Regions from separate parts of the Georhizobium profundi genome, predicted to be linked through region 2. Evidence: riboswitches for the same ligand, from Rfam matches in the RefSeq annotation. Region 2 holds a riboswitch; each other region holds the start of a gene.
What was found. Region 2 has a riboswitch for cobalamin ahead of D5400_RS19860 (TonB-dependent receptor plug domain-containing protein). Riboswitches for the same ligand answer to the same signal wherever they lie in the genome.

Region 1: it holds a riboswitch for cobalamin, as region 2 does, so the genes downstream of both, D5400_RS10500 (HupE/UreJ family protein) here and D5400_RS19860 (TonB-dependent receptor plug domain-containing protein) in region 2, are expected to answer to the same signal.
Region 3: it holds a riboswitch for cobalamin, as region 2 does, so the genes downstream of both, D5400_RS09050 (HupE/UreJ family protein) here and D5400_RS19860 (TonB-dependent receptor plug domain-containing protein) in region 2, are expected to answer to the same signal.

Annotation. Positions count from the first base shown of each region.
Region 1 covers NZ_CP032509.1:2,218,278-2,227,792, forward strand. Annotated here, with positions in the region: gene D5400_RS10490 (DUF2783 domain-containing protein) at 1-4, shown strand, start outside; gene mgrA (L-glyceraldehyde 3-phosphate reductase) at 72-1,124, shown strand; cobalamin riboswitch at 1,185-1,371, shown strand; gene D5400_RS10500 (HupE/UreJ family protein) at 1,421-2,029, shown strand; gene D5400_RS10505 (zinc ABC transporter substrate-binding protein) at 2,125-3,264, opposite strand; gene D5400_RS10510 (ATP-binding cassette domain-containing protein) at 3,376-4,263, shown strand; gene D5400_RS10515 (metal ABC transporter permease) at 4,253-5,077, shown strand; gene D5400_RS10520 (Fur family transcriptional regulator) at 5,074-5,490, shown strand; gene D5400_RS10525 (acetate/propionate family kinase) at 5,546-7,345, shown strand; gene dusA (tRNA dihydrouridine(20/20a) synthase DusA) at 7,442-8,434, shown strand; gene D5400_RS10535 (Kazal-type serine protease inhibitor domain-containing protein) at 8,522-9,031, shown strand; gene D5400_RS10540 (cold-shock protein) at 9,199-9,411, opposite strand.
Region 2 covers NZ_CP032509.1:4,106,040-4,115,554, forward strand. Annotated here, with positions in the region: gene ehuB (ectoine/hydroxyectoine ABC transporter substrate-binding protein EhuB) at 1-218, shown strand, start outside; gene ehuC (ectoine/hydroxyectoine ABC transporter permease subunit EhuC) at 317-988, shown strand; gene ehuD (ectoine/hydroxyectoine ABC transporter permease subunit EhuD) at 992-1,687, shown strand; gene ehuA (ectoine/hydroxyectoine ABC transporter ATP-binding protein EhuA) at 1,684-2,463, shown strand; gene D5400_RS19845 (MarR family winged helix-turn-helix transcriptional regulator) at 2,633-3,091, shown strand; gene D5400_RS19850 (thiamine pyrophosphate-dependent enzyme) at 3,188-5,341, shown strand; gene D5400_RS19855 (indolepyruvate oxidoreductase subunit beta family protein) at 5,343-6,896, shown strand; cobalamin riboswitch at 6,966-7,171, shown strand; gene D5400_RS19860 (TonB-dependent receptor plug domain-containing protein) at 7,360-9,318, shown strand; gene D5400_RS19865 (ABC transporter substrate-binding protein) at 9,357-9,515, shown strand, end outside.
Region 3 covers NZ_CP032509.1:1,938,030-1,947,544, reverse strand. Annotated here, with positions in the region: gene cobN (cobaltochelatase subunit CobN) at 1-1,349, opposite strand, end outside; gene cobW (cobalamin biosynthesis protein CobW) at 1,396-2,448, opposite strand; gene cobU (bifunctional adenosylcobinamide kinase/adenosylcobinamide-phosphate guanylyltransferase) at 2,454-2,987, opposite strand; gene D5400_RS09050 (HupE/UreJ family protein) at 2,992-3,627, opposite strand; cobalamin riboswitch at 3,759-4,139, opposite strand; gene D5400_RS09045 (cobyric acid synthase) at 4,186-5,646, opposite strand; gene D5400_RS21095 (hypothetical protein) at 5,839-5,985, shown strand; gene fdhF (formate dehydrogenase subunit alpha) at 6,179-9,019, opposite strand; gene D5400_RS09035 (LysE family translocator) at 9,044-9,515, opposite strand, start outside.

The DNA of each region.
Region 1 (9,515 bases), 1.9 Mb from region 2:
CTGAAGCCTCTTCCGTTTTGGCGGTAGAGCGCCTATCCCTCGCGCTCCAACGCATGAAGGGAGATTGCGCCATGGCATGGCAGCCGGCTGAAAACCGTTACGAAACGATGCGCTACAACCGTTGCGGCCGCAGCGGCTTGAAGCTCCCCGCGATCTCCCTCGGTCTCTGGCACAATTTCGGCGACGACACACCCCATCAGACCAAACGCGACATCTGCCGCCGCGCCTTCGATCTCGGCATCACCCATTTCGACCTCGCCAACAATTACGGCCCGCCGCCCGGATCGGCCGAAACGGCCTTTGGCGAAATCCTACGGACCGATTTTGCCGGCTACCGCGATCAACTCATCATCTCGTCCAAGGCTGGCTACGACATGTGGCCGGGGCCCTATGGCGAGTGGGGCAGCCGCAAATATGTGATTGCCTCCTGCGACCAGAGCCTGAAGCGGATGGGTCTCGACTATGTCGACATCTTCTATTCGCACCGCTTCGATCCGGAGACGCCGCTTGAAGAAACGATGATGGCGCTCGATCAGATCGTGCGTTCGGGCAAGGCCCTTTACGCGGGCATCTCGTCCTATAACGCCCAGCGAACGCGGGAAGCTGCGGCGATCCTCAAGGACCTCGGCACGCCGTGTCTCATCCACCAGCCGAGCTATTCGATGCTCAACCGCTGGGTCGAAGATGACGGCCTTCTCGATGCGCTCGACGATCTCGGCATCGGCTCGATCGTCTTCTCGCCGCTCGCCCAGGGCATGCTCACGATCAAGTATCTGAAGGGCGTGCCGGAGGATAGCCGTGCCAGCCAAGGCAAGTCCCTGATGCCGGAGTTCCTCAACGACAAGAACCTCGCCAATATCCGCGCGCTGAACGAGATCGCCGAGAAGCGCGGCCAGACGCTGGCACAAATGGCCATCGCCTGGGTTCTGCGCGGTGGCCGCGTCACCTCGGCGCTCATCGGCGCCAGCCGCGTGTCGCAGGTGGAAGATTGTGTCGGTGCGCTCGCCAATCTCGATTTCACCGACACTGAACTGGCCGAAATCGACAGTTACGCCCGTGAGGCCGACATCAATCTCTGGGCCGCATCGGCAGAGCGCAAAGGGCCTGCCCGTAAAAAGAAGTGAAGCGTCGGCTTTTGCTCAAGAAATGAGCATTGGCAGCGGTTGTGTTTTGTCGCGGCCGCTGTCACCAATCGTTGCGACGGTGCCTTGATCTTCAAGGTGAAACGGGAAGCCGGTGAAAAGCCGGCGCCGCCCCCGCGACTGTCAGGGACGATGCCCTTCCATCATGCCACTGGTGCGCTTCTTGCATCGGGAAGGCGGAGGGGATTGGTCCCGAGCCAGGAGACCGGCCGTCAGCCACGCGGCAAAGCCGCAGATACGACCCAAAGATGGGGCGGAGGGCCCCGAAAGGATTTGATATGCGCATATTGACCACACTTGCAGCCTTCGCGCTTTCGACCGGGGCGGCCTTTGCCCATCCCGGGCATGGCGGCCATGACAATGCAAGCTTCGCCTATGGTTTCATGCACCCGCTGGGCGGCCTAGATCACCTGCTTGCCATGATCGCCGTCGGCTTCCTGGCGTATTTGGTCGCTGACCGCACAAGTTCGAAACGGCCGCTCTGGCTCGTCCCGGCAGCCTTCGTCGGCGCCATGGCGATCGGCGGCGTTCTTGGCGCATTCGCGTTCGATCTGCCGCTCGTCGAACTCGGCATCGGCCTGTCGATCGTTGCCATCGGTGCAGCCGCCGCGTTCGGTCGCCAGATGCCGGTCGCAGCAGCCATGGCTCTCGTCGGCTTCTTCGCCATCTTCCACGGTCATGCGCACGGCACCGAAATGCCGCAGGACAGCGCAGGGCTCGCCTATGGCCTCGGCTTCATGGCTGCGACAGCTCTGCTCCATGCTGCAGGCATCGCAGCCGGTCTTGGTATCGGCAAGCTTTCGCGCTCGCAGGGCGTGCTTGCAGCGCGCGCCGGTGGCGGCGTGATGGCGCTTGCCGGTGTCGCCATCGTGGCCGGCATCATCTGATATTTGGCAGGACTGCGATCACCGCGATTAGAAAAAATGGCCCCGGCAGCGCTGCCGGGGCGTTTCTTCGTTGGGGTTTCAATCAAGCGTAGCGATCAGCTTTCTTCGCCGAGACATGTCGCGAACGACGTCGCCATGTTGCGCAGAAGCTCGAAGTAGAGATCAGGCCCGTCGGCGATCTCCGCGCCTTCCGGATCCAGCACGCCCGCCTTCGCATCTGTGCCTTCGATCACGACATTGACGATCCGGGGCTCAAATTGCGGCTCGGCAAAAACGCAGGCGGCATCCAGTTCGTTGACCCGCTGGCGCAGTTCGGAGATGCGTTCCGCACCCGGCGCCACTTCCGGGCTGATCGTGATCGCGCCTGCAGCCTGGAGACCGAACCGGTTCTCGAAATAGTGGTAGGCATCGTGAAAGACGATGAAGGGCCGATCGGCAACCGGTTCGACGGTCGCGGCGATTTCAGTCGACAGCTCGTCGATCCGTGCCGTCAACGCTTCTGCATTGCTGCGATAGGTGTCGGCGTTGTCCGGATCGGCATCGGCCAGAGCGGCCTCGATCGCGCCGACCATCAGCTTGGCATTTTCGGGATCCAGCCAATAATGCGGATCCGTGCCGGAATGATCGTGTCCGGCATAGTCATCGCTGGAATGATCGTGAGCCGCGTGGTCCTCGTGGCCATGGTCGTGCGCAGCGCCTGCTTCCTCGGCGTGATCGTGGCTCTGCTCGTGATGATGGTCTTCGTTGTTGCCGTGGTCATCATGGCCGTGATCATGATCGTCATGGCTGTGGTCGTGATCGTCGTGCGCGTGCTCTTCATGGGCATGACCATCGCCATGGTCACCGTGATCATGAGCCTCGAAGGCGCCGCCTTCGCGGAACTCAAGCCGCGTCATGCCTTCAGTCTGTTCCAGCGTCACCACGCGCGCATTGGCGCTCAACGTGTCGAGCGGCTGATTGAGGAATGGCTCGAGCCCCGGACCCACCCAGAACACGAGCGGCGCGTCCTGGAGCATGGCTGCATCCGATGGGCGCAGAGTATAAGTGTGTGGGGACGCGGCGCCCTTGACGAGAAGTTCCGGTTCGTCCACGCCTTCCATGACGCCTGCGACCAGCGAGTGGATCGGCTTGATCGACGTAACGACACCGTCAAGCGCCAAGGCGGGGGAGGCTGTCAGGGCAGTCGCTGCCATGAACGCGGCGGCCGACGATGCGATGAGTGCGGAAGATTTCATGCCTGTCCCTCAGTTTCTGGGTCGATTGTAATCATATAACGTTTCTTGTGTAACGCTATAACGTGTGCCATATGCGGTGACAAGCGCCGAAATGGCGCATCGAAAGGGTTGATGGTGCAGCGGACAAACCTTGTGGAGATGAGCGGCGTCGGGGTCCGGCGCGGCGGGCGCTGGTTGGTGCGCGGCGTCGATTTCACCATTTCGCCCGGTGAGATCGTCACGCTGATCGGTCCGAACGGGTCCGGCAAGTCGACCACGGCCAAGACTGCCATCGGGTTGATGAAGGCGGACGAGGGCACTGTTTCCCGCAAAGCCGATCTGACCATCGGCTACGTGCCGCAGAAGCTCGCCATCGACTGGACGCTGCCCTTGTCCGTGCGGCGGCTGATGACGCTGACCGGAAACCAGCCTCGCGCCGAAATCGACCAAGCGCTCGAGGCTGTGGGCATTGCTCACCTGGCCGATGCCGAGGTCCAGCATCTCTCGGGCGGCGAGTTTCAGCGCGCACTGATGGCGCGGGCCATGGTGCGCCGCCCGGATCTCCTCATTCTCGACGAGCCGGTGCAGGGTGTCGATTTTTCCGGCGAGATCGAGCTTTACGACCTGATCAAGCAGATCCGCGATAGGACCGGCTGCGGCATTCTGCTGATTTCCCACGATCTGCATGTGGTGATGGCGGAAACCGATACGGTCATCTGCCTCAACGGCCATGTGTGCTGCCGCGGTGCGCCGGAGATCGTTGCGAAGAGCCCGGAATATCTGCAATTGTTCGGCGCGCGTGCTGCTTCGACCTTGGCAGTCTACAGTCATCACCACGACCACACCCATCTGCCCGACGGCCGGGTCAAGCATGCCGATGGTTCGGTCACGGACCATTGCCATCCCGATGACGGCCATCACCATGACCATGCCGGCGAGCATCATCATCATGCCGATGCCGCGCCGGTTGCGGCCCATAAGCATGAGGATGGGCACAAGGGGCATCACCATGCTCGATGACTTTTTCACCCGCGCGCTGCTTGCCGGTATCGGGGTGGCCATCACGGTCGGTCCGCTCGGCTGCTTCATCGTATGGCGGCGCATGGCCTATTTCGGGGACACCATGGCGCATTCGGCGCTGCTCGGCGTCGCCATCGCGTTTCTCTTCGACATCAACCTGATGGTCGGGGTCTTCGTCGTCGCGGCGCTCGTTTCGGCTGCGCTGCTTCTCCTGCAGCGACGCCAGTCGCTCTCGACAGATGCGCTGCTCGGGATCCTGTCGCATTCGACGCTGGCGCTTGGCCTCGTCATGGTCGCCTTCATGACCTGGGTGCGCATCGACCTGATGGGCTTCCTCTTCGGCGACATCCTCGCAGTCTCGCGCACGGACATCGCTTTCATCTGGGGTGGCGGCGCGATGGTGCTCGCCGGCGTCGCCTGGCTCTGGCGCCCACTGCTGGCTTCGACGGTCAATGCCGAGCTGGCCGAAGCGGAAGGCATGCATCCGGAACGCGCGCGCGTCGCCTTCATGCTCCTGATGGCGCTCCTGATTGCGATCGCCATGAAGATCGTCGGCATCCTGCTCATCACCTCGCTGCTGATCATCCCCGCAGCCACGGCCCGTCGCTTCTCTAGCACGCCGGAAATGATGGCCGTCATGGCCTCGCTGATCGGCGTCGTCGCCGTCGTTTCGGGCTTGTTCGGTTCGTTGCAGTTCGATACGCCTTCGGGACCGTCGATCGTGGTTGCCGCGCTTGCCCTGTTCCTCGTCAGCCAGATCGCGCCGGTGGTTCGCAGATCCGGGCCACAGCCGCAGGAGGGAGGTCGTCGATGACCAGCCACGTTCACGAACGTCCACTGAGCGATCTGACCAAGAACCAGAAGCTCGTCTTCGATGCGCTGAGCAGTGCGGAAGGGCCTTTGAGCGCCTACACGATCCTCGACCAGCTTCGTGACGAGGGGTTTCGGGCGCCGCTGCAGGTCTATCGTGCACTCGACAAGCTGCAGGAACTCGGCCTCGTCCACCGGCTCGAAAGCCTCAATTCCTTCATCGCCTGCGCGCACCCCCATTGCGCGAGCCACGGCATGATCGGTTTCGCGATTTGCGAGAATTGCGGGCAGGTGGAGGAGTTCTCCGATGCCGAGATCGAAACGCGACTTGGGACATGGATGCGCGAACGCGCCTTCAAGCCGCGCAAGACGACCGTGGAGCTGCGCGGCCTCTGCGCCACCTGCTCGACCCACTGAAAGCGGCCGTCCGACAACCGGATGTAGCCGCTCGCCCCCGGGGAGTTGATCCATCTTGCGCATTCTCGTCTTCAACGCGGGCAGCTCCAGCCTGAAGTTCGGTGTGTTCGACATGGATGGCGCTACGATCCGCCATCGCCTCAAGGCGACGGTGGATCGGCTCGGCCGGTCCACGGCGGAACTGAAGCTTGTCGTCGATGGTCGGGAGAGCCGAGAAGACGTTGCTGCAACCGGGGTCGAGGCTGCCATCGCGGCCGTGCCCGTTATCCTTCAGCGCTTCGACTTCGGCGCGATCGACGCCATTGGCCACCGCATAGCCCATGGCGGCGAAAGGTTTGCCGCTCCGGCGATCATCGACGAACCTGTCATCGCAGCCATCGAGGCGCTCACGCCGCTTGCACCTTTGCACAATCCCGGCGGCCTCGCAGGGATCCGTCACGCCAGAGCGACATGGCCGGGCAAGCCGCAGATCGCTGTTTTTGACACGTCCTTCCATCTGAAGAACCCGCCGAGGGCAACGACCTATGCGGTGCCGGCCGCATGGCGTGAGGCCGGGCTGCGGCGCTTCGGCTTCCACGGCACTTCGCACAAATACGTTGCGTTGCGCGCGGCCGAAGCACTCGGCGAGAACCTCCGCGACCTGCGTGTCATCAGTCTTCATCTAGGCAATGGTGCGAGCGCCTGCGCGATCCAGCTCGGTGAGAGCATCGACAGTTCCATGGGCATGACGCCGCTCGAAGGGCTCGTCATGGGCACGCGTTCGGGCGATGTGGACCCCGGCATCTTCGGCTATCTGCAGCGCAATCTCGGGTTCGACGCAGAAGCCGTCGAAAAGGCGCTCTATGAAGAAAGCGGCTTGAAGGGCCTCACCGGGACCGCCGACATGCGGGACGTGGAGGATATGGCCGCAACGGGCGATGCGGCGGCGCAGCTTGCAATCGAAATCTATGCCTACCGCGCCCGCAAATATGTCGGCGCCTACGCGGCCGCCATGGGCGGGCTCGATGCGCTGGTGTTCACCGGCGGCATTGGCGAGAACTCCGCCGCAATGCGCCGGCGCATCTGCGAGGGTCTCGGTTTTCTTGGGCTCATGCTGGACACCGAACGGAACGGACATGTCGATCTCACCGATCATGCCGTGCCGCAGATCCAGGCATACGGCTCGCGCGTTCGCGTTGTCGTCACCGAAACGGCGGAGCAACTGATGATCGCGCGTGAAGTCAGCGCCTTACTGAAAGCGCCAGCCAACGGCGCCTTGACGGTTCCGGTCGCGATTTCCGCGCGCCACGTGCATCTCGATCAGGATGCGGTCGATGCTCTGTTCGGGACCGGCTACAGCCTGAGCCCGGCCGGTCAGCTGCGCCAGCAGGGCCATTGGGTCGCCAGGGAACGCCTGGCGCTTGAAGGGCCGCGTGGCCGGCTGGACAATGTCGCAATTCTCGGTCCACTGCGTGCCAGAACCCAGATCGAGATTTCGCGAACAGACGGCTTCGCGCTCGGCATCGCCCCGCCGGTGCGCGACAGTGGCAGGCTCGATGGCACGCCGGTCGTTCGGCTCATTGGCCCGGCTGGCGCCATTGACAGTGACGGGCTCATCATCGCCGCACGGCACATCCATACAAATCCGCAGGACGCCGCCCGGCTCGGACTGAAGGATGGCGATGAAGTCGATGTTCGGGTCGGGCAGGGTGATCGCGCCCTGACGCTGTCCGGAACACTGGTTCGCGTCTCACCAAACGCCTTCACCGAAATGCACATCGATACAGATGAAGCCAACGCCGCCGGCATCGAGGGGCGGGCGGATGGGGAACTGCTGGCTGCCGAAGCCACCATCAAGCCATCCGCTCCCGTCTGACACCAGACTTGCCGTCGCGGCGCTTATCACCGATATGTCAGCCTCAAAGTAGCCGCTACCGAGCGGCAGAACCTTCAAAATTCCGCCAGGCAGGCCATGACCTACCCCCAGCATACATTCGCCGTCGCACCTATGATGGACTGGACTGACAGGCACTGTCGCTTTCTCCATCGGCTGCTGACGAAGCAAAGCCTGCTCTATACCGAGATGGTCGTCGCCGATGCCGTGATCCATGGAGACCGGGACCGGCTTCTCGGCTTCGATCCAGTCGAGCATCCCGTCGCGCTTCAGATCGGGGGATCGGACCCCGACAAGCTTGCCGAAGCGGCCAGGATCGGCGCCGATTTCGGCTATGACGAGATCAACCTGAACTGCGGCTGCCCGTCCGACAGGGTCCAGTCAGGCACTTTCGGTGCCTGCCTTATGCAAACGCCCGAAGTCGTCGCCAAGGGTGTCGCGGAAATGCGAAGCGCCGTGTCGATCCCGGTAACGGTGAAATGCCGGATCGGCGTCGATGACCAGGATCCGGAAGAAGCGCTGGATTCGCTCGCATCAGCCGTTCTGGACGCTGGCGCAGATGCGCTCTGGGTGCATGCCCGCAAGGCATGGCTGCAAGGGCTTAGCCCTAAGGAAAACCGGGATATCCCGCCGCTCGACTACGACCGCGTCTATCGGCTCAAGCAGAAATTCCCGCATGTTTTCATCGGGATCAATGGCGGCGTTCAGGATTTGAATCAGGCCGCCGAGCATCTGCGCCATGTCGATGGTGTCATGATGGGCAGGGCTGCTTACCACAATGCGGCTCAACTGGCTGACGTTGACAGGCTAATCTATGGCGAGGAATTGGCGCCGGTGGACTGGGCGGACGTGCGGGATGCAATGATGGAGCACGCCGCCCGCCACATGGCGGCAGGCGGCAGGCTGGTGCACGTCACACGCCACATGATCGGTCTCTTTCAGGGTGTTCCGGGTGCGCGAAGGTTCCGGCAAATCCTGTCGGAGCGCTCCAGCCAGCGTGGGGCAGGTCCTGAAGTCATCGCCGAGGCGTTTGCTGCGATGGATGGGCTCGACAGCCGTCTCGCCGCGTGAGGTCTGTTGCGCCTACAACCGGACAGCGGTAGCATTTCTCGCTGAGCGAAGATGTCTCTTCGCCTTCGCCGAGCGAGGAGGCTCTGTATGTCGTTTCTTTCCGCAAAATCGGTAGGTGTTTCGTTTGTTCTTCTGTCGATCCTGTCGGGCTGCGTCGTCGTAGAGGACGGCCCACGTCCGTACCCGCCCGGTCCTCCGGGGCCGCCGCCCGGACCGCAGGTTTGTCCTCAGATCTATGCGCCCGTATGCGGCGATCGCAACGGCCGTCTCGAGACTTTGCCCAACCAGTGCGTGGCGCGTGCCCAAGGATTCAGGATCGTGGCCGATGGCGAATGCCGCCGGCCGGGACCGCCACCGCGTCCCGGCTTCCCTGGTGGACCCGGGCCTGGTCCAGGCTGGGGTGGCCCGGGTGGCCCTGGTGGACCCGGCCCCGGCTGGGGTGGTGGTCCCGGACCCGGTCGCCCTGGCGGCCCCGGCATCTGCACCCGCGAATATGCGCCGGTCTGCGGCCGTCGCGGTCCGCAGTTCCAGACCTTCGGCAATGCCTGCGAAGCGGACAATTCCGGCTTCCGCGTCGTCGCTCAGGGTCCCTGCTAGGACTCAGGAAATCGTTGACCCAATCAAATCAAGGGCGGCTTTCGAGCCGCCCTTTCTCGTTTGATGCTTTGCGGAGGCATTGATGGCTCGAACAAAAAAGGGCGACCCGAGGGTCGCCCTTTCATGTGTGCCGGACCGGTCCGAGGAGCGGCCGAAAGTATCAGCGCCTAGAGCTGCTGCAGGTTGACAGCCTTGTCGCCCTTGCCGCGGCGATCGGCTTCCGTGTCGAAGGAGACCTTGTCGCCTTCGTTGAGGTGCGCGATGCCGGAAGCCTGGAGAGCGGAGATATGGACGAAAACGTCCTTTGCGCCGCCATCCGGCGTGATGAAGCCGTAGCCTTTGTCAGTGTTGAAGAACTTTACGGTGCCCGTCTGAGCCATGGTACTGGGTCCTTTTCCCGGTTGTTTCCGACCGCCGCGCGCCTATCGCGCGGATGGCCAGGCCGCGATCTGCGGCGGTGTCGAGCAGTCACGTACGGGGAAAG
Region 2 (9,515 bases):
TCGTCGATCCGGTCATCGACGGCGAAGAAGTCCGTTCCTGGGGCGGCTTCACCTTCGCTTCCAACAACGAAGGCCTGCGCGACGCCTGGAACGAAGCACTGTTGACGTTCAAGGAGACCGACGAGTGGCGCGCGATCCTCTCGGGCTACGGCTTCACGGAAGCCGACATCGAGGGTTCCTTCAATGCGACGACGGAAGAACTCTGCGCCGCAGAATAATCCAGACTGAACCATGGTCCTGCCCCGTCCGGCGATAAACCGGGCGGGGCAAGCGCTATCCGCACCACACTTCTCGACGGGCGACCGAAAGGACAGGTATGGAATGGACTGAGTATTTCGCGCCCCTCATGCGCGGCGCGTGGGTTACGATCCAGCTCACCGTCTGGTCAACGATCTTCGGCGCGATGCTGTCGTTCGCCGCAGGCATCGGCAAGGTTTCCGGCAACGGCTTCGCCCGCTGGATCTCCGTCGTCTACATCGAGATTTTCCGCGGCACGTCGCTTCTCGTCCAGCTGTTCTGGCTCTTCTTCGCGCTACCGGTCGCGGGGCAGGCGATCGGCGTTGATCTGCGCATGTCGCCCGTGGTCGCAGGCGTGCTGGCACTGTCGCTCAACATCGGCGCCTATGGCGCGGAAGTGGTGCGCGGCGCCATCCAGTCCGTGTCTCATGACCAGTACGAAGCGGCCAAGGCGCTGAATTTCACGCCGCGCCAGGCGCTGTGGCGTATCGCCCTGCCCCAGGCGATCCCCGAGATGATGCCGACATTCGGCAATCTCGCCGTCCAGAACCTCAAGGACACCGCCCTCGTCTCCCTGATCACGCTGCAGGATCTGGCGTTTCGCGCCGAGCAGCTGCGCAATTTCACCCAGGACAGCACGACCATCTTCACCATCGTGCTCTTCATGTATTTCGGCATGGCGCTGGTTCTGACGGCCATCATGAAGCTTCTCGAGCGCTCGGTCGGGCGCTGGAAGACTGCGAGGGCGTAGGCGATGCTGTTCGGATATGAATGGGATACGAGCGCCGGCCCGCTGGTTTTCGCCTGGTCGATCCTGCCAATCCTCCTCACCGGCGTTCTGGTGACGATCCAGGCAGCCGTGCTCGGCTTCGGCATCGCTCTGGTGCTCGGGCTCGTGCTGGCTGTTCTCAAGGCTGCGCCCTCGCGGCTGATCTCATGGCCGGCCCATGCGGTGGCGGAATTCGTGCGCGACACGCCGCTCCTGATCCAGCTTTTCTTCCTCTATTACGTGCTGCCCGAGTACGGGCTCGTGCTACCGGCGTTCATGACGGGGGCACTCGCGCTCGGCATCCAGTACTCGGCCTATATGGCGGAGGTGTACCGCGGAGGCATCGAAGCGGTGGCGCGGGGCCAGCGCGAAGCAGCGCGCGCGCTCAATCTTTCGTCCGCGCGCACCTTCACCCATGTCGTCCTGCCGCAGGCGATCCCGCGCGTCATCCCGGCGCTTGGCAACTATCTCGTCTCGATCATGAAGGACGTGCCGATCCTTTCTGTCGTCACCGTCATGGAGCTTCTGAACGTCGCCAAGATTATTGGCGACCGCACCTTCAATTACATCGTGCCGCTGTCGCTGGTTGGACTGATCTACCTGATCATGACGCTGATTGCCGCCGGCGGCGTTCGCTATCTCGACAAAACCCTGCCCAAGAAAGGGATCGCGCTCAAATGACCGAACCGATCATCAAATTCGACAAGGTCGTCAAACGGTTCGGGTCCCACACCGTGCTCGACCATCTCGATTTCGAGGTGAACCCGGGCGAGATGGTCACGATCATCGGGCCGTCCGGATCGGGCAAGTCGACCGTGTTGCGCATCCTGATGACGTTGGAGCAGATCCAGGATGGCGTCGTGACCGTGGAAGGCGAGCCTCTGTGGCACGAGCGCAAGAATGGCGATCTCGTTCCGGCTTCCGAAAAGCATCTGCGCAAGATGCGCGAGAAGCTCGGCATGGTGTTCCAGCAGTTCAACCTCTTTCCGCACATGACGGTGCTGCGCAATCTGACGGAAGCGCCGCGGCAGGTGCTCGGCCTGTCCAAGAAGGATGCGACCGAGCGCGCGGAGGAACTGCTCGAGCGGGTCGGTCTTTCCGATCAGGCAAGCAAGTTTCCGCATCAGCTTTCGGGCGGGCAGCAGCAGCGCGTGGGCATCGCAAGAGCGCTTGCGATGCGGCCGAAGATCATGCTGTTCGACGAACCGACCTCTGCGCTTGATCCGGAGCTGGTCGGCGAGGTGCTCAAGGTCATCCGCCAGCTGGCCAACGAGCACGAGCTGACGATGCTGCTCGTCACGCACGAAATGCAGTTTGCCCGGCAAGTCTCAGATCGCGTCTGTTTTTTCGACAAGGGACGGATCGAAGAGCAAGGGCCGCCGGATGAGCTCTTCACCAACCCCAAGCGCGAACGGACCCGCGAGTTTCTGAAAGCCGTCCTCGATCCGGATGCATGAACTGGAAACTATCGTTGCAGTAGCGGCCCGCTCCAAACTTGACTAGAAAGCCCCGGCAACGAAAACGATGCGCCGACCATCAGGACGGCGACGCCAAGGGTCGGGAAGCACCATGGAGCAGACGGAAGCACCGGAGCGTGTGGAAGATCGCGATGATGCCGTCGAACACATGGAGTCCGGCAGAACGCTCGGTGAAATCGGCCTGCAGCGCTTCGCGCCCTACCTGATGAACCGCATCATGGGGCGCTACAACCAGGCGCTTCGGGAAGACCTGACGGCGGCGAACATCACCACGCCGAAAATGCGTGCGCTTGCGGTGCTTTCTATCAATGACGGCCTGCGCATCAACGAGCTTGCGGTCTATGCGGTGGTGGAGCAATCGACGCTCAGCCGCGCGCTGGACCAAATGGAATCGGAAGGGCTCATTCGCCGCGAGAATGCAGCCGACGACAACCGCGTGCGCAACATCTTCATCACCGAAGAAGGGCGCCAGCGTTTCTCAGGCGTCTGGCCGACGATGCTGGCCGCCTATGAAGCGATGTTCGTCGGCATCGATCCGTCGGAGCGCGAAGTCTTCATCGCCACGCTGCACAAAATTCTGAGGAACATTCGCCGCCACGACTTTTGAACGGAGACTGCCCTTGACGGCATGGGCTGCGCGCATGAATATGCATTTGCATATTTTATTGTTCCAGCTGCCCATGCCGAAAAGGACTGACCCTCAATGGCCGAGCGTTCATTTGCCAAGGAAGTGCAGAAGCTGCGCATGGGTGCGGGCGAGACGTTCCACGGCGAAGGCATTCTGGCCATCACCAAGGCGCTTCTCGAAAATGGCGTCGGTTATGTCGGCGGCTATCAGGGCGCGCCGATCAGCCATTTGATGGACGTGCTGGCCGACGCACAGGACATTCTCGGCGAGCTCGGCGTGCATTTCGAAGCAAGCGCTTCTGAGGCGACGGCAGCTGCGATGCTGGCGGCATCGGTGCACTATCCGATCCGAGGCGCGGTCACCTTCAAGTCGACGGTTGGCACCAACGTCGCTTCTGATGCGCTGGCAAACCTTGCATCCGGCGGCGTCACCGGCGGCGCGCTCGTTATCGTCGGCGAAGATTACGGCGAAGGCTCCTCCATCATGCAGGAGCGCAGCCACGCCTTTGCCATGAAGAGCCAGATCTGGCTGCTCGACCCGCGCCCAAACCTGCCATCCATCGTTGAGACGGTCCGCCACGGGTTCGAACTGTCCGAGGCATCGAACACGCCGGTCATGATGCAGGTGCGCATTCGCGGCTGCCATGTGCATGGACGCTTCACCGCGTCCGACAACAAGCGGCCGGGCATGAGCGTGCGTGACGCGCTGGAGAATCCGCGCCGCGACACCAACCGCATCGTGCTGCCGCCCGCCTCGTTCCTGCACGAGCAGGAAAAGATCAACAAGCGCCTACCGCAGGCGATGGACTACATCCGCAAGAACAACGTCAACGAGTTCTTCGGACCGGACGAAGCCAAAGTCGGCATCGTTCTGCAGGGCGGCATGTACAACGCGGTGCTTCGCGCCCTGCAGCGCATCGGCCTTGCGGACATCTACGGCGAGACGAAGGTTCCGCTTTATGTCCTGAACTGTGTCTATCCGCTTCTGACCGACGAATTCCTGGACTTCTGTGCCGGCAAGGACGCAGTGCTCGTCGTGGAGGAAGGCCAGCCAGACTATATCGAGCAGGCCTTCGGCTCGATGCTCTACAAGGCTGGCGGAACGACGAAGCTGATCGGCAAGGGCCCCTTCCCTATGGCCGGAGAATATACCGGCCAGGTCATGCTCGACGGCATCCGCACCTTCCTGGACGAGCATGGCGGCGGCATCCTGCCTTCGAAGGGCCGCGCTCCGAACACGCCGCTGCCGACCGACAGCATCCAGCAACTGCAGACGAAAGTGCCGATGCGGCCGCCGGGCTTCTGCACCGGTTGTCCGGAACGTCCGATCTTCGCCGCCACCAAGCTCGTCGAACAGGAACTCGGCAAGCACCACATCGCCTCGGACATCGGCTGCCATCTGTTTTCGATCAACGCGCCGTTCGAGCTCGGCGCGACGACGATGGGTTACGGCCTTGGCCCGGCGTCGGCTTCCGCCTTCAACGACAAGAACGCGGAACGGCGTTCGATCTCTTTCGTCGGCGATGGCGGCTTCTGGCACAACGGCCTCACCTCCTCAGTCGGCAACGCGGTCTTCAACCGCAATGACGGCGTCATCGTCATCGTCGACAACTATTATTCGGCGGCGACCGGTGGTCAGGACGTTCTGTCGTCGCGCGCCGACAACCGCTCCAAGTCGACCAAGCACCCGATCGCCAAAGCTGTGAAGGGCATGGGCGTCGAATGGGTGCGCCAGATCGACCGCACCTATGATGTCGGCAAGCTCAAGGCCACGCTGAAGGAAGCGCTGACCACCGAGGAGAGTGGCCCAAAGGTCATCATCGCCTCGTCGGAATGCATGCTGAACCGCCAGCGCCGTGAAAAGCCGCTCAAGCAGGCCGCGCTCAAGGCCGGCGAACGGGTCGTGCGGCCGCGTTTCGGCGTCGACGAGGATGTCTGCACGGGCGACCACGCATGCATGCGGCTTTCGGGCTGCCCTTCGCTTTCGGTCAAGCAGCTCGACGATCCGCTGCGCGACGACCCGGTCGCGAGCATCGATCAGAGCTGTGTGGGTTGCGGCAATTGCGGCGAGGTGGCTGATGCCGCCGTGCTCTGCCCGTCCTTCTACCGCGCTGACCTGATCCAGAACCCGACAAGTGTCGACCGGTTTGCCGACCGTCTGCGGCGCAAGGTCATCGGCTGGCTCAAGAACCGCCGCGAACGCAGCCGCCTCGTTTTCGCGGAGAATTGAGATGACCATTCACCGCCTTCCCGACCTTCCAACCGACGGCGTCGACGCCACCACGTCGATCATCAAGATCGCGATCCTGGCCGTTGGCGGCCAGGGCGGCGGCGTGCTCACCGACTGGGTGATCGATCTCGCCGAACATGCGGGCTATCGTGCGCAATCGACATCCGTTGCGGGCGTTGCCCAGCGTACGGGCGCGACGATCTACTATGTGGAAATGACCCCCGATGGCGGCCGCGATCCGGTCTTCTCGCTGAGCCCGGCTCCCGGCGACGTCGATATCCTCATTGCCGCGGAGCTGATGGAAGCCGGGCGCGCCGTCATGCGCGGCTTTGTGACGCCGGATCGTACGACCCTCATCGCCTCGGCCCACCGTGTGCTCGCAGTTTCCGAGAAGATCGTGCCGGGCGATGGCCGCGCGGACTCACCTGGCGTGACGGAAGCCGTTGCCGCCGCCGCTCACCGCCTCGTCTGTTTCGACATGGAGCAGGTCGCCGTGGATGCCGGCAGCGTGATTTCCTCGAGCTTGTTCGGGGCGCTCGCCGGCAGCGGCGCCCTGCCCTTCGAGCGTGAAGCCTATGAGGCCACCATCCGGCGCTCCGGCCGCGGCGTCGAAGCGAGCTTGCGGGCGTTCAATGCGGCCTGCGACCTCGCCCTTGCGGGCGGAAAGACGCCGGCTGTTGCCGTTCCCGAAGCGGTCAAGGCCGAAGCGCGCGATCCGGAGGGCCCGGAAGCGCTCGTTTCCGAATGGCGCGCACTGCGCTCCATGGTCGGCGATCTTCCTGCCCCCGTGCAGGACATGGCAGGCCGTGGTCTGCGCAAGGTCGTGGATTACCAGGATCTCGCCTACGGCCGCGACTATCTCGACCATCTGAAGAGGGTCATCGCCATCGACGATGCCGCGCATGAATGGCGGCTGTCGATCGAGGCGGCCAAGTACATCGCCAATGCGCTCGTCTATGACGACATCATCCGCGTGGCAGACCTGAAGACCCGCGCAAGCCGCGAGGCGCGGCTGCGGCGCGAACAAGGGATCGGCGGCGACGCCATCGCCCATGTGACGGAGTATTTCCATCCGCGTATGCAGGAAATCTGTGGCACGCTGCCCGTCCGCCTAGGACGCTGGATCGAGAACAGCCCGAAGGTGTTCGGCGCGCTCGACAAGGTGTTCAACCGCGGCCGACGCATCCGCACCGACGGCATCGTCGGCTTCGGCATGCTCTACGGGATTGCCACGTTGAAACCCGCGCGTCGCCGCCTGCTCCGCCACGAGGTGGAGATGAAGCACATGGCGCAGTGGCTGGAAACGGCGCTGTCGGTCCGCGACATTAACTACGATCTGGCCGTCGAAGTGCTGAAATGCCGGCGCCTGATCAAGGGTTACTCCGACACGCATGAGCGCGGCCTGTCGAAATATCGACGCGTGATGGACGGCCTGCCGATGATCCGCCACCGGGAAGATGCGGCCGACTGGCTGCGGCGCCTGCGCGAAGCCGCCCTTCTCGATGAGGAAGGCAAGGCGCTGGATGGCGCTCTGAAAACCATAGAGACGCTCTAAATATCTTTCGGAGAGAAGATTTCCCAGCATGGGCGAGCCTGTGGATTGACCCGCAGAACGCCCGCCCCTACACGAGTGCTCGGAACGGGTTTCACCTTCGGGTGGATGAAAAGGGAATGCGGTTCGGCCATTCGGCCAACTCCGCAACTGCCCCCGCAACTGTAGCCGCCGAGCTTCCTTCCACGATGCCACTGGATGTGTTCGCACATTCGGGAAGGCGGAAGACGAAGCGTTGACGCGGAAGTCAGGAGACCTGCCTGTTCCAGTCACCCATGCGTGGACACGGGGTGTGGTCCATGCGCGGTCGTCCGTGGCGGTGACATTTGAAAGAGTGTTGCCGCACGCCGGGTGCGACCTTTGGTGAGCCTTTGTGCATATCGCCTCTGCCGTCCGTCCGTCTGCGGTTTCTGATGAAACCGGGAGCGCGCCACCGAGCCGTTCCACGACCCGAAGGGCAGACCCATTGCTTAAAGCGTTCATTCCAGCAGGCGCGATCCTGCTGGCAGCTGCCGGCGTTGCCGGCGCTCAGGATACCGAGACCACCACCGTTCTCGACCGACTGCTGGTCACCGACGGGCTGACGCCGGTGGCAGAGGAAAAATCCGGCCGTGCCTTCACCGTCATCACCGCCGAAGATATCGAGCGAAGCCAAGTGACGTCGGTTGCCGATATCCTGCGCACCGTTCCCGGATTGTCGGTTTCCCGCATGGGATCGATCGGTGCACAGACGCAGGTGCGGGTGCGCGGCGCCGAAGCCAACCACGTCATCGTCATGATCGACGGCGTGGACGTCAGCGACACGGCAGCCGGCGAATTCGATTTCGGCAGCCTCATGACGTCCGACATCGAACGCATCGAAGTCCTGCGCGGGCCGCAGAGCGCGTTTTACGGCTCCAACGCGCTCTCGGGCGTCATCAACGTCATCACCAAGCGCGGCGAGCGTGGCGGCTTCAGGACGAACGTACGGAGCGAGACCGGCACGGACGGCACCGTTCTCGGCGGCGTGACGCTGAGCGGTGGGCGCGACGATTTCGATCTGTCGCTCGGCGCCACGTTCCGACGCAGCGACGGCTACAATGTCTCGCCGTTCGGCTCGGAGAAGGACGGCGACCGCAATGCCACGCTCAACGGCCGGTTCGCCTATGACCTGATGCCGGGGCTGACGCTCGACGGCACGCTTCGCTACGTCAATCGCCGCAGCGAACTTGATCCGCAGAATTTCGAGACGCTCGGACCGCCGGACTTCCTGCCCGGCCCCTTGGTCGGTCTGGTCGTAGATGGCGACGAGGAAACGGCGACGAAAGAGCTTGTCGGCTCGCTCGGGCTCACGCATGAATCTGCCGATGGCGCCTGGACGCAAAATCTGCGCATCTCCGGCAACGACACGTTCCGTGAAAACTTCACCGATGGAGCGCTTGCAACATCCAGCGACGGCAACCGTGTCACCGCTTCCTATCAGGCGACCTATGCGTTCGACACGCCGAACTTGCTCGACGCCACGCACAAGATCACAGGCGGGTACGAGTTCGAGCGGGAAACCTATCTGCCGTCGCACCTGACCGAACGCCAGAGCCGCGATGGGAACTCGTTCGTTGCCGAATATCGCGGCGAGTATCTCGGGCAGTTCTTTCTCAATGGTGCCATCCGTCACGATCTGAACGACCGCTTCGCCGATTCCACGACGTTCAGCCTCAGCGGTGCCTGGGCCGTTCCAGGCACACTCACGCGTCTGCACTCCTCGATCGGGACGGGCGTCACCAATCCCACCTTCATCGAGCAGTTCGGCTATGATCCGGAGAGCTTCGTCGGAAACCCCAATCTCGTTCCGGAAGAAAGCATCGGGTTCGATATCGGCATTGAACAGGGCTTCCTCGGCGGGGCACTCATCGTCGATCTCACCTATTTCAACCAGGACCTGACGAACGAGATCGCAACGGTGTTCGGACCGGCGCCGACCTATGCGTCGACGCCGATCAACCTCCTGGGCGAAAGCCGTCGTCAGGGCATCGAGATCGCTGCGACGTTCGATCTCGGATCGGGGCTCTCGGCCAGGGGCAGCTACACCTATCTCGATGCCAGCGAGCAGAGCCAGAGCGGGGGACCGCGCCTTGCCGAAGTGCGCAGACCCCGCCACTCGGGATCGCTCGGCCTCACCTATCGCTTCATGGAAGAGCGCGCGTCGCTCTTCGGCGAAGTGATCTTCAACGGCGAGATGGAGGATGTCGCTTTCGTTCCGACGCTGCCCAGCCGCGTGACGCTCGACGCCTACCAGACGGTCAATATCGGCGGCAGCTACCGGTTCAACGAGACGTTCGAGGCCTATGGCCGGGTGGAGAACCTGTTCGACGAGGAATACCAGGAAATCTTCGGCTACAACGCGCAAGGCCGGACGGCCTTCGTTGGATTGAGGGGATCGTTCTGACGCTTGGCGCGCGCAGCTTTCTGCTGAGCCTAGTCGGCGTGGTGGCCGTTGCCGCCGCGCCGACAGCCAGCGCCGAGACCATGCCGCAACGCGTGGTGTCAATGAATGTCTGCACCGATCAGCTTGCCATGCTGCTTGCCGCCGACGGCCAGCTGATCTCGGTTTCAAGCCTTGCCCGTGACGCCGATTATTCCATG
Region 3 (9,515 bases), 2.2 Mb from region 2:
ATCGTCTCGCGAATTTCGCGGGCATCGACGGCGGCATTGGTCGGCCCGGCCATCAGCGCGGTGATCAACGCATCGCCATCGGCAGGCAGATCGTCGACCACATAGCCCGCGCCTTGCATCGCCTTCAGCACTTCGATGGTGCCGGCCGGCGTATCCAGGCCGACGCCGTTGCCCAGCCGCCCGTCACGGTTCGGATAATTGGCGAGCACGATCGCGACGCGGCGGTCGGAGGGTGCAGTTCGGCGCAAGCGCGCCCAGTTCACAGCAAGGTCGGCCACAAAATCGATGCGGTCTGCCAAAGGCTCGTGCGCGACGATATTCGCCTCGACCGTCTCATCGTACCGCTCGGCCGATTTGAACGAGACGGCACGCGACAGGACCCGCCCGTCTACTTCAGGCAACGCCACATGCATTGCAAGATCGCGTGCCGACAGCCCTTGCGCCGACGCTTCCCACGCAGATCGCGCCGACCCGGAGAACACCACCTGAAGCACCGGGGCGCCGGTTGATTCCAGCACGGTCCCTTTGGTTTCACCGCCCGGCGCCGAGACGGCGAAACCGGTGGCATTAATGACGACGTCCGGCGGCGCCTCGGCAAAGCTTCGTTCGACGGCAGCGATCGAAACGGGGTCTTTGAGGCTGGAGACGTAAAGCGGCGTGACGGCGAAGCCTCGAGCTGCCAGCGCGTCGACCAAGGCTTTCACCGGCGCCGTCTGCCCGCTTTGGACAAGTGCGCGGTAAAATACGATGGCCGCGATGCCCCGTTTCCCTGTCCCCTCGACAGGCTCGGGATACGGGGAGACCGGAGCCAGCCACACCCCCGCACGCATGAGCGGAACCGCCTCGCCCGGTCTCGGCGCACCATCCACCATCGCTGCGGCGTAATCGAGCAAGCCGCGTGCGTTATCGGCTCCGCCTTCACTGAGGAACGCCCAGAGCGCGTTCCGGTCCGCCGGGGCAACGGTCGAATAGCGATCGAGACCGGGATCAGCTTTGTCGTCACCCGGCAGAACAACGAGCGCGATGCCCTCGCGCGCCGCCGTCGCCAGCAGTGCATCGAGCACATAGGCGAAATAGCTGGCGCCGCCGAGCGCGCGCACGATGATCAGCCGCGCATGGCGCGCCGTGCGCTCTATATAGGTATCGACCGACATCGGATGCTTCAGCGTCATGAGGCTGGCGACGCGGACCGAGCGGTGAGAGGCCCCGCCGGCGGCCTTGGCAGAAGCGATTGCCGCCAGCTCCGTATCGGCAGCCGACAGGAACAGGATGTCGCCCGGCGTCTGGCCGAGATCGATCGCCTCGTCTGCGTCGGCGATCGATCCCTTCTGGCTCAAAAGGAGGTGCATGGCCGCCGTCGCCTGCAGCCGACACAGCGTGATCGACGTTTTGATGTCATCGCGCGGCATCCTGCAGGGCTGCGGTGATCGCCGCCTCGTCGAGTCCATCGTGAAGTCCGATCACGACGAGGCGTGTCCCGCGCTCCTCTCCTGGCTTCCAGGCGCGGTCGAAATAGCTGTCGACGCGGCTCCCGACCGCCTGCACCACAAGCCGCATGGGCTTACCTGCGACATCTGCGAAGCCTTTGAGCCGCAAAATGTCGTGGGTGGCGATGATGTCCCTCAGCGCTTTCGAAAAGCGATCGGGTGCAGCGACACCGCCCAGATCGACGACGAAGCTTTCGAAATCGTCGTGATCGTGCTCCTCGCCATTCTCATGCTCGATCTCGTGATGGGATCGGCGATTGGCGATATCGCTTTCGGTGCCGACGCCGAGACCGAGCAGGACAGCCGCCGATACCTCGCCACCGGATGCTTCGATCATCTGCGGCTTGCGGCTGGTGCGCGCCGCCACATCGTTGCGCACAGCGCTGAGACCCGCCGCATCGACGAGATCGCTTTTGTTCAGGATGATGAGGTCGGCCGCAGTCAGTTGATCCTCGAAAAGCTCCTCCAGCGGGCTTTCGTGATCGAGGCTCTCGTCGGCGGCACGGAGCGCATCGACGCGGTCCTCGTCATCGGCGAAGCGCCCGGCTGCAACCGCTGCGCTGTCGACGACGGTGACGACGCCATCGACCGTCACCCGCTCCTTGATGCCCGGCCAGTTGAAGGCATTGACGAGCGGTTGCGGCAGCGCGAGGCCGGAGGTTTCGATGACGATGTGATCCGGCAGCCGGTCCCGTTCCAGAAGCTTTTCCATCGTCGGGATGAAATCGTCGGCGACCGTGCAGCAGATGCAGCCATTTGTCAGTTCCACGATGTCGTCTTCGCTACAGGTTTCTGCACCGCAGCCCTTGAGCACGTCGCCATCGACGCCCAGATCGCCGAATTCATTGATGATAAGCGCGATGCGGCGGCCTTGCGCGTTCATCAGCAGGTTGCGAATGATCGTCGTCTTGCCGGCGCCGAGAAAGCCGGTGATCACCGTTGCCGGTATCTTCGATTGCATGGGAGCTAACCCTTCATTTTGAGCGGCAGGCCGGCGGCGACGAAGTAGACTTCGCCTGCGACCGCAGCGATTTTCTGGTGCAGGCGCCCTGCGTGATCGCGAAAGGCGCGCGCCATGGAATTTTCCGGCACGATGCCGAGGCCGACCTCGTTGGAGACGAGGATCACGCGACCGGGCGGGCTGGCGAGGAGCGAGACGAGATCGTCGAAAGCAGCGTCCATCGCGGCATCGCCCTGCTCCTCCATCATCAGATTGGTGACCCAAAGCGTCAGGCAATCCACCAGCACGACGCGGTCCGGCCGGATGTGCTCGCGCAGGACCCCGGTGAGCGAAAGCGGGCAATCATGGGTTACCCAGTCCGCGCCACGATCGACCCTGTGCCGCGCGATCCTCGCCCGCATCTCGTCGTCGAAGGCCTGCGCCGTCGCGACGTAGTGGCGCGGAAGGCCGGTTTCCCGCGCCAGCTTTTCGGCATAGGCCGATTTGCCGGAGCGGGCTCCGCCAAGGACGAAGACCGCCCCGTTGCGCTGTTCCGCCATGTGGTCAGGCAAGACCGATGGCGGCAAGCAGATGCTCGCCGACGAGCAAGGCACCGACGCCTGCAACGACGCCGCCCGAGATCCGCAAGGCGACGTTGTCGGCAGTCCGGCCGGTGGCGAACAGTGCCGTCGCGGCGAGGCCAGCACCGATCGCGATCAGGTACTGCGTGGCTGCAAAGCCGGCGAGATAGGCGAGCACCGGTGTCGTCTCGGCTCCGAACACGGCTTCGCCATAGGCGTGACCATGAAACAGGCCGGCCAGCGCAAAGACGGCAGCGTAGGCGGCCGGAGCATAAGCGCGGCCCGAAAGCAGCATGATGCCGAGCACCGCGACCGACAGCGCGACCATGACTTCCACGAAAGGGAGACCCAGCGCTGCGAGGTGAACAAGCGTGCCGAGAACAGTCGCGCCGATGAAGAAAAGCGGCATGGCAAAGCGATGGCGCGTGAGCGTGGCCGCAATACCGACGGCGATGATGAACGCCAGATGGTCGAGCCCGATGATCGGATGCCCGATGCCGGACAAAAGACCTGCAGAGAAGGTTGAGGGCGTCTCGCCGCCCATTGGATGATGGGCGTAGGCAGACGAGGCAAGCACAGTAAAGAATGCGGCTGCTACGCCGCGCTTGAAGACGATCATGAAGACAACTCCCGTGTCAGATAGGCCATAAAGGCCTCTGAACGGCGTGTTCGCCTGACCGCGCAGTCTCCCCCATAGACCGGTCCCCCGGCAACGAGACTGTTGGCCAAGAGCGGAACACCCCGTCCCTCTAGGTTCGATGTCGACAGGCAGGTCTCCTGGCTCGTGGCTGCAGCACCGGACCCGAAGGTCCGGTGCAACGGCTTGTCCCTCACCTTCCCGGAGCTTGCGGCGGCTGCGCCGGCGGACGATTCGTAGACAGGAGGCGTCCAGCCGTGGTTCTGCGCAGTCGCCACTCCAGTGGCTTTTCCAGTGATTGCCCATCGATGGCCTGCCCTGCACCATGCCGGGCATCGACCAACGAGACGCAATCGCCGGATGGGAAAGCCTCGCCACTCTACAGTCGCGGGGTCGGCTGCGATCAAGGCGCCCGAATTGGGTCCACCCCTCGCATTCCCTTTTCATCCCCGAACGCCAATGGCGCTCAGGAAACCTTTCGATGCACTAGAGATAGGCGTGGCGCCCGATCGGTGTCAATCGCGTTCGAGCCTCCGCGCATCAGACAGACGCGGCCGAACCGAGAAGCCCGTCGACATCGAGTACCTGTTCCAGCCGCGCGGCGATGGCGTCGAGAGCGGCGTCGACGCCTTGCGCATAACTGTCTGCTACGGCTCTAACTCCGAGTGCAGCGAGATAGGCGCGGCGGAACCCGTCGGCTGCGAATAGCCCATGCAGATAGGTGCCCATCACACGCCCATCGGCGGTCGTGGCGCCATCCGGTCGCTCGTCGATCGTGACCGGCGCGCGGGCCGCATCCGGTCCCTCGCTGACGCCGAGATGGATTTCATATCCCTGTAACGGCTCATCGAATACCGTCGAATGAGCGGAGACATTTCGGACGACCTTATCGGGCGCCATCACCGTATCGACGTCGAGCAACCCGAGCCCATCGACGCGCGATGGTGCGCCTTCGAGCCCAAGCGGATCGGCAACGCTGCGACCCAGCATCTGGTATCCGCCGCAAATGCCGACCACGTGCCCGCCGCGGCGCACATGACGCGCAAGATCGAGATCCCACCCGTTTGCCCGGAAAGCGGCCAGATCGCCGATGGTTGATTTCGAGCCGGGGATCACGATCAGGCCGGCATCGTCAGGCAAGCGTTCGCCGTTGCGCACATAGACAAGGTCGATCTCAGGCTCTGCCGCAAGCGGATCGAGATCGTCGAAATTCGCGATCCGCGACAGAACGGGTACGGCAACCTTCAGCGCCCGCGCCGATCCCGCCGCCAATCGCTCGAGCGCCACGGAATCCTCGGCCGGCAATCGGGCCGTCTCGGCCAGCCAAGGGACGACACCGAAGCTTTGCCAGCCGGTGAACCGCGTGATCGCCGCCAGCCCCTCGTCGAAGAGACTGACATCACCGCGAAACTTGTTGATCAGATAGCCGCAGATCATGCGCCGGTCTTCCTCCGGCAGGATGTGATGCGTCCCGACGAGCGAGGCGATCACACCGCCCCGGTCGATGTCGCCGACGAGCACGACCGGCACGCCGGCCTTCGTCGCAAACCCCATATTGGCGATATCGCCGGCGCGCAGATTGATTTCGGCCGGCGAACCAGCGCCTTCGACGAGGACAAGATCGCAATCCTGCTTGAGACGCGCAAAGCTCTCCATCACCTTTTCGAGCAGCCGCGGCTTCAGCGCCTGGTAGTCCCTGCCCCTGGCCTTGCCCACGACACGCCCGTGGACGACCACCTGGCTACCGGTCTCGCTTTCCGGCTTCAAGAGGATCGGGTTCATGTGGATCGAAGGTGGCGTACGGGCGGCCAGCGCCTGCAGCCACTGCGCCCGCCCCATCTCGCCGCCATCCTCCGCGACGGCAGCGTTGTTCGACATGTTCTGCGGCTTGAACGGCCTGACCCGGAGGCCACGGTTTGCTGCAAGCCGGCAAAGCCCCGCCACCAGAACGGTCTTGCCGACATCCGAGCCGGTTCCTTGCAACATCAGCGCTTTTGCCAAACGACTGTCTCCGGTGCATTTGGGCTTCCCTAGCATCGGGCAACGCCGCCGTCATGGTGCAGTTTGGTCGACGAGCCGGGCATTCCCCCAACAATCATTTTTGCGACATTTAGTGGCGCTGGCATGTCGGCGGCGACGCGGCGACAAGCTTATATGCGGTGCACGCGTTTCCAGCCCTCAAGAGTGAATTGCATGCGTGACTTCCTGAACAATCTGCGTCGCCGCTTTGCCGGGGCCAATCGCCCTGCCGCATCTGCACGTCCCCACGATTTTGTGCTGCGTCACCAGATCGAGTGCGGCCCGTTCAACACGAGACGGCACCGCTTCTTCGACATCTGACGGCGACCGGAAGGTCAAACAAAAACAGCCGCGCCTGCTTCGTGCAGGCGCGGCTGTTTTTGTAACTGGAGGCGCTAAAGGGCGGGCCGCTCCGGGACGCGAGACCTTTTCCGGAGCTTCGGCGGCGTTTATCCCCCGCACGTGAAGTCTTACGCGGATATCGTTACCGGAGGGTTATTTAGAGATTAAGCGATTATGAATTGGGCAATTCTTTCGTTAACGACGAACTGCCTCGATTCTCGCCAAGAGCCGCTGTTTCAGTATCCGCAAGGCCTATGCGCGCGGCACAATATTTGAACTCCGGGATTTTGCCGAACGGATCCAACTGCGGATTCGTCAAAACGTTGGCCGGACTTTCGTTGAAGCAGAACGGCATGAAGATCATACCATCTGCGACTTCCCGGTCGGCGCGAAGAAGCGCTTCAACCGTTCCCCGACGCGTCTCCACCTTCACCATTATGCCCTGTCGCATGCCCCGCCGCTCGATTTCGCGCGGGTTCATCGAGGCGATGCCTTCCGGCTCGATCGCATCGAGCACGCCGGCGCGCCGCGTCATGGCACCGGTGTGCCAGTGTTCAAGCAGCCGCCCAGTGGTCAGCACGAGAGGATAGTCCTCGTCTGGAACTTCGTCCGGCGGCAAAAGATCGGCCGGCACGATCTTGCCGCGTCGATCCCTGGTCGGGAAACCGTTGACGAAGATGATCTCGTTGCCAGGAACATCCGGACCATCGGCCGGGTAGGTCACGGAGCCTTCGCGTTCGACACGATCCCAGCTGATGTTCTTAAGCGACGGCATGACGGAAGCCATCTCGGTGTAAACCTCCGAGACATGGCCATAATGCCAGTCGAGACCGCACGCCCTGGCGAGATCCTGGATGATCTCCCAATCCTGCCGCGCGTCGCCCGGCAAAGAAATGGCCGGCCGGCCAAGTTGAACCTGCCGGTTCGTGTTGGTATAGGTGCCGAGCTTCTCGGCATGCGCGGAAGCCGGCAGCACGACATCGGCGTGCCAGGCGGTTTCGGTGAGGAAGATGTCCTGCACCACCAGATGATCGAGCTTGGCGAGCGCCGCGCGTGCATGGATCTGATCCGGGTCCGACATGGCCGGGTTTTCACCCATCACATACATGCCGCTGATCTCGCCATCATGGATCGCGTCCATGATCTCCACGACGGTCAAGCCGCGCTTGGCATCGAGCGGCCGGCCGTAGAGATCTTCGAATTCGGCCCGGATATCGGCATCTTCCACCGAACGGTAATCGGGATAAACCATCGGGATGAGACCGGCGTCGGAGGCGCCCTGCACGTTGTTCTGGCCGCGCAGCGGATGCAGCCCCGTGCCGGGTCGGCCGATCTGGCCGGTGATCAGCGCCATCGCGATCAGGCAGCGCGAGTTGTCGGTGCCGTGCGTGTGCTGCGAGATGCCCATGCCCCAGAAGATGATCGAGCGTTCCGACTTGGCATAAAGCCGCGCCACGTCGCGAATGGTCGCCGCCGGCACCGCGCAGACGGGCTCCATTGCCTCGGGCGTGAAGTCCTTCACCTTCTCCTTCAGCGCTTCGAAGCCACTGACATTGGCTTGGATATATTGCTCGTCATAGAGCCGCTCGGTGATGATGACATTGAGCATCGCGTTGAGAAGCGCGACGTCCGTGCCGGGCTTGAAGACCAGCGAATGGCTCGCATGACGCATCAGGTCCTGCTTGCGCGGATCGATGACGACGAGCTTGCGACCCTGTTTGGCGGCCTGCTTGAAATAGGTCGCGGCAACGGGGTGGTTCGTTGTCGGGCGCGCGCCGATGACGATGATGCAATCGGCTTTCAGCGCGTCGTTGAACGGCGCCGAGACCGCACCTGAGCCGACGCCTTCCATGAGCGCGGCAACCGAGGACGCATGGCAAAGCCGCGTGCAGTGATCGACATTGTTGGTGCCGAAGCCCTGCCGGATGAACTTCTGGAAGAGATAGGCTTCCTCGTTCGAACCCTTGGCCGAGCCGAACCCGGCGATGGCCTGGCCGCCGCGCTCGTCGCGGATCTTCGTAAGCCCGCTAGAAGCGCGCTCGAGCGCCTCTTCCCACGTCGCTTCGCGGAAGACAGTCAGAGGGTCGGCGCCCTTCAGATTGATGTCGCCACACTTCGGCGCATCGTCCCGGCGGATCAGCGGCTTCGTCAGCCGGTCCGGCGAGCGCACATAATCGAAACCGAAACGGCCTTTGACGCAAAGCCGGTTTTCGTTCGCCGGCCCGTCGCGGCCATCGACCTGGACGATCAGGTCGTCCTTGACGCGCACCGTCGTCTGGCAGCCGACGCCGCAGAACGGGCAGACCGAATCCACAACCTTGTCGAACTGCTCGACGGTCCGCGTGCGGGCATCGGCGTCCATCAGGGATTTTTCATAAAGCGCACCCGTCGGACACGCTTCGACGCATTCGCCGCATGTAACGCAGGTGGAAAGCCCCATCGGGTCGTGGATGTCGAAGACAGGAACCATGTGGCTGCCGCGTTCGGCCATGCCGATCACGTCGTTCACCTGCACCTCGCGACAGGCGCGTACGCAGGCGTTGCAGGCAATGCAGGCGTCGAGATTGACCGCGATGGCCGGATTCGACACGTCGTGCAGCAGTTCGGTGGTTTGGTGGTCGAATTTCGAGCGCAGGCGATCAGAGCCGGAGATGCCCATCGATCCCGCCCACTGCCAGAAGGATGACTGGTCGTCTGGGCCGGCATCTTGTGCAGGCATGTCGGCGGCGAGCATTTCGAAAACCATGCGCCTAGCTTTGTCGGCCCTCTCCGTCTGGGTCTTCACCTCCATGCCTTCGGTCGGCTTCCGGATGCAGGACGCGGCAAGCGTGCGCTCGCCATCGATCTCCACCATGCACGCCCGGCAATTGCCGTCCGGCCGGTAGCCGACCTTGTCCAGATGGCAGAGATGGGGGATGCGCGTGCCTTCGCGCTTTGCCACCTGCCAGATCGTCTCGCCTTCGGCGGCCTCAACCGCCTTGCCGTCGAGCATGAACCGGATTGTTTTCGACATGGGACAGGCTCCGTTCGAAAGATCTCAGCGTGACAGAAGCAGTTGTCCGCCAACGAGACAGAAGAATGCGCCGAAGGCGGCTTCGAACCACCGCATCAGTCGCTTGTAGGTGCCCATTAAGGCTTTTGATGAGAAGACGAAGACATAAGCGCCGTAAATGCTGGCGGAGGTGAGCCCCGCCACGATGCAGAAGCCGAGGATCACGCCCTTCGACGCGCCGGACGACAGCACGAATGTTGAGATCGACGCCCAGAAGAGCGCCGATTTCGGGTTGAGCAGGCAAACGGTTAGCCCACGGCGAAACGCTGCGGCGGGCAAAAGCGCTCTGCCATCAGGCCGAATGGCGCCGGGGACATTGCGCCATGCCGCCAACAAACCGCGCACGCCGAGATAAAGAAGATACAGGCCGCCACCGATCTTCAGCACCAGCAGCAAAGGTGGGTAGAGTGCGAAGACCACGGACAACCCGAAACCTGAAGCGAGCGACCAAAGGAAA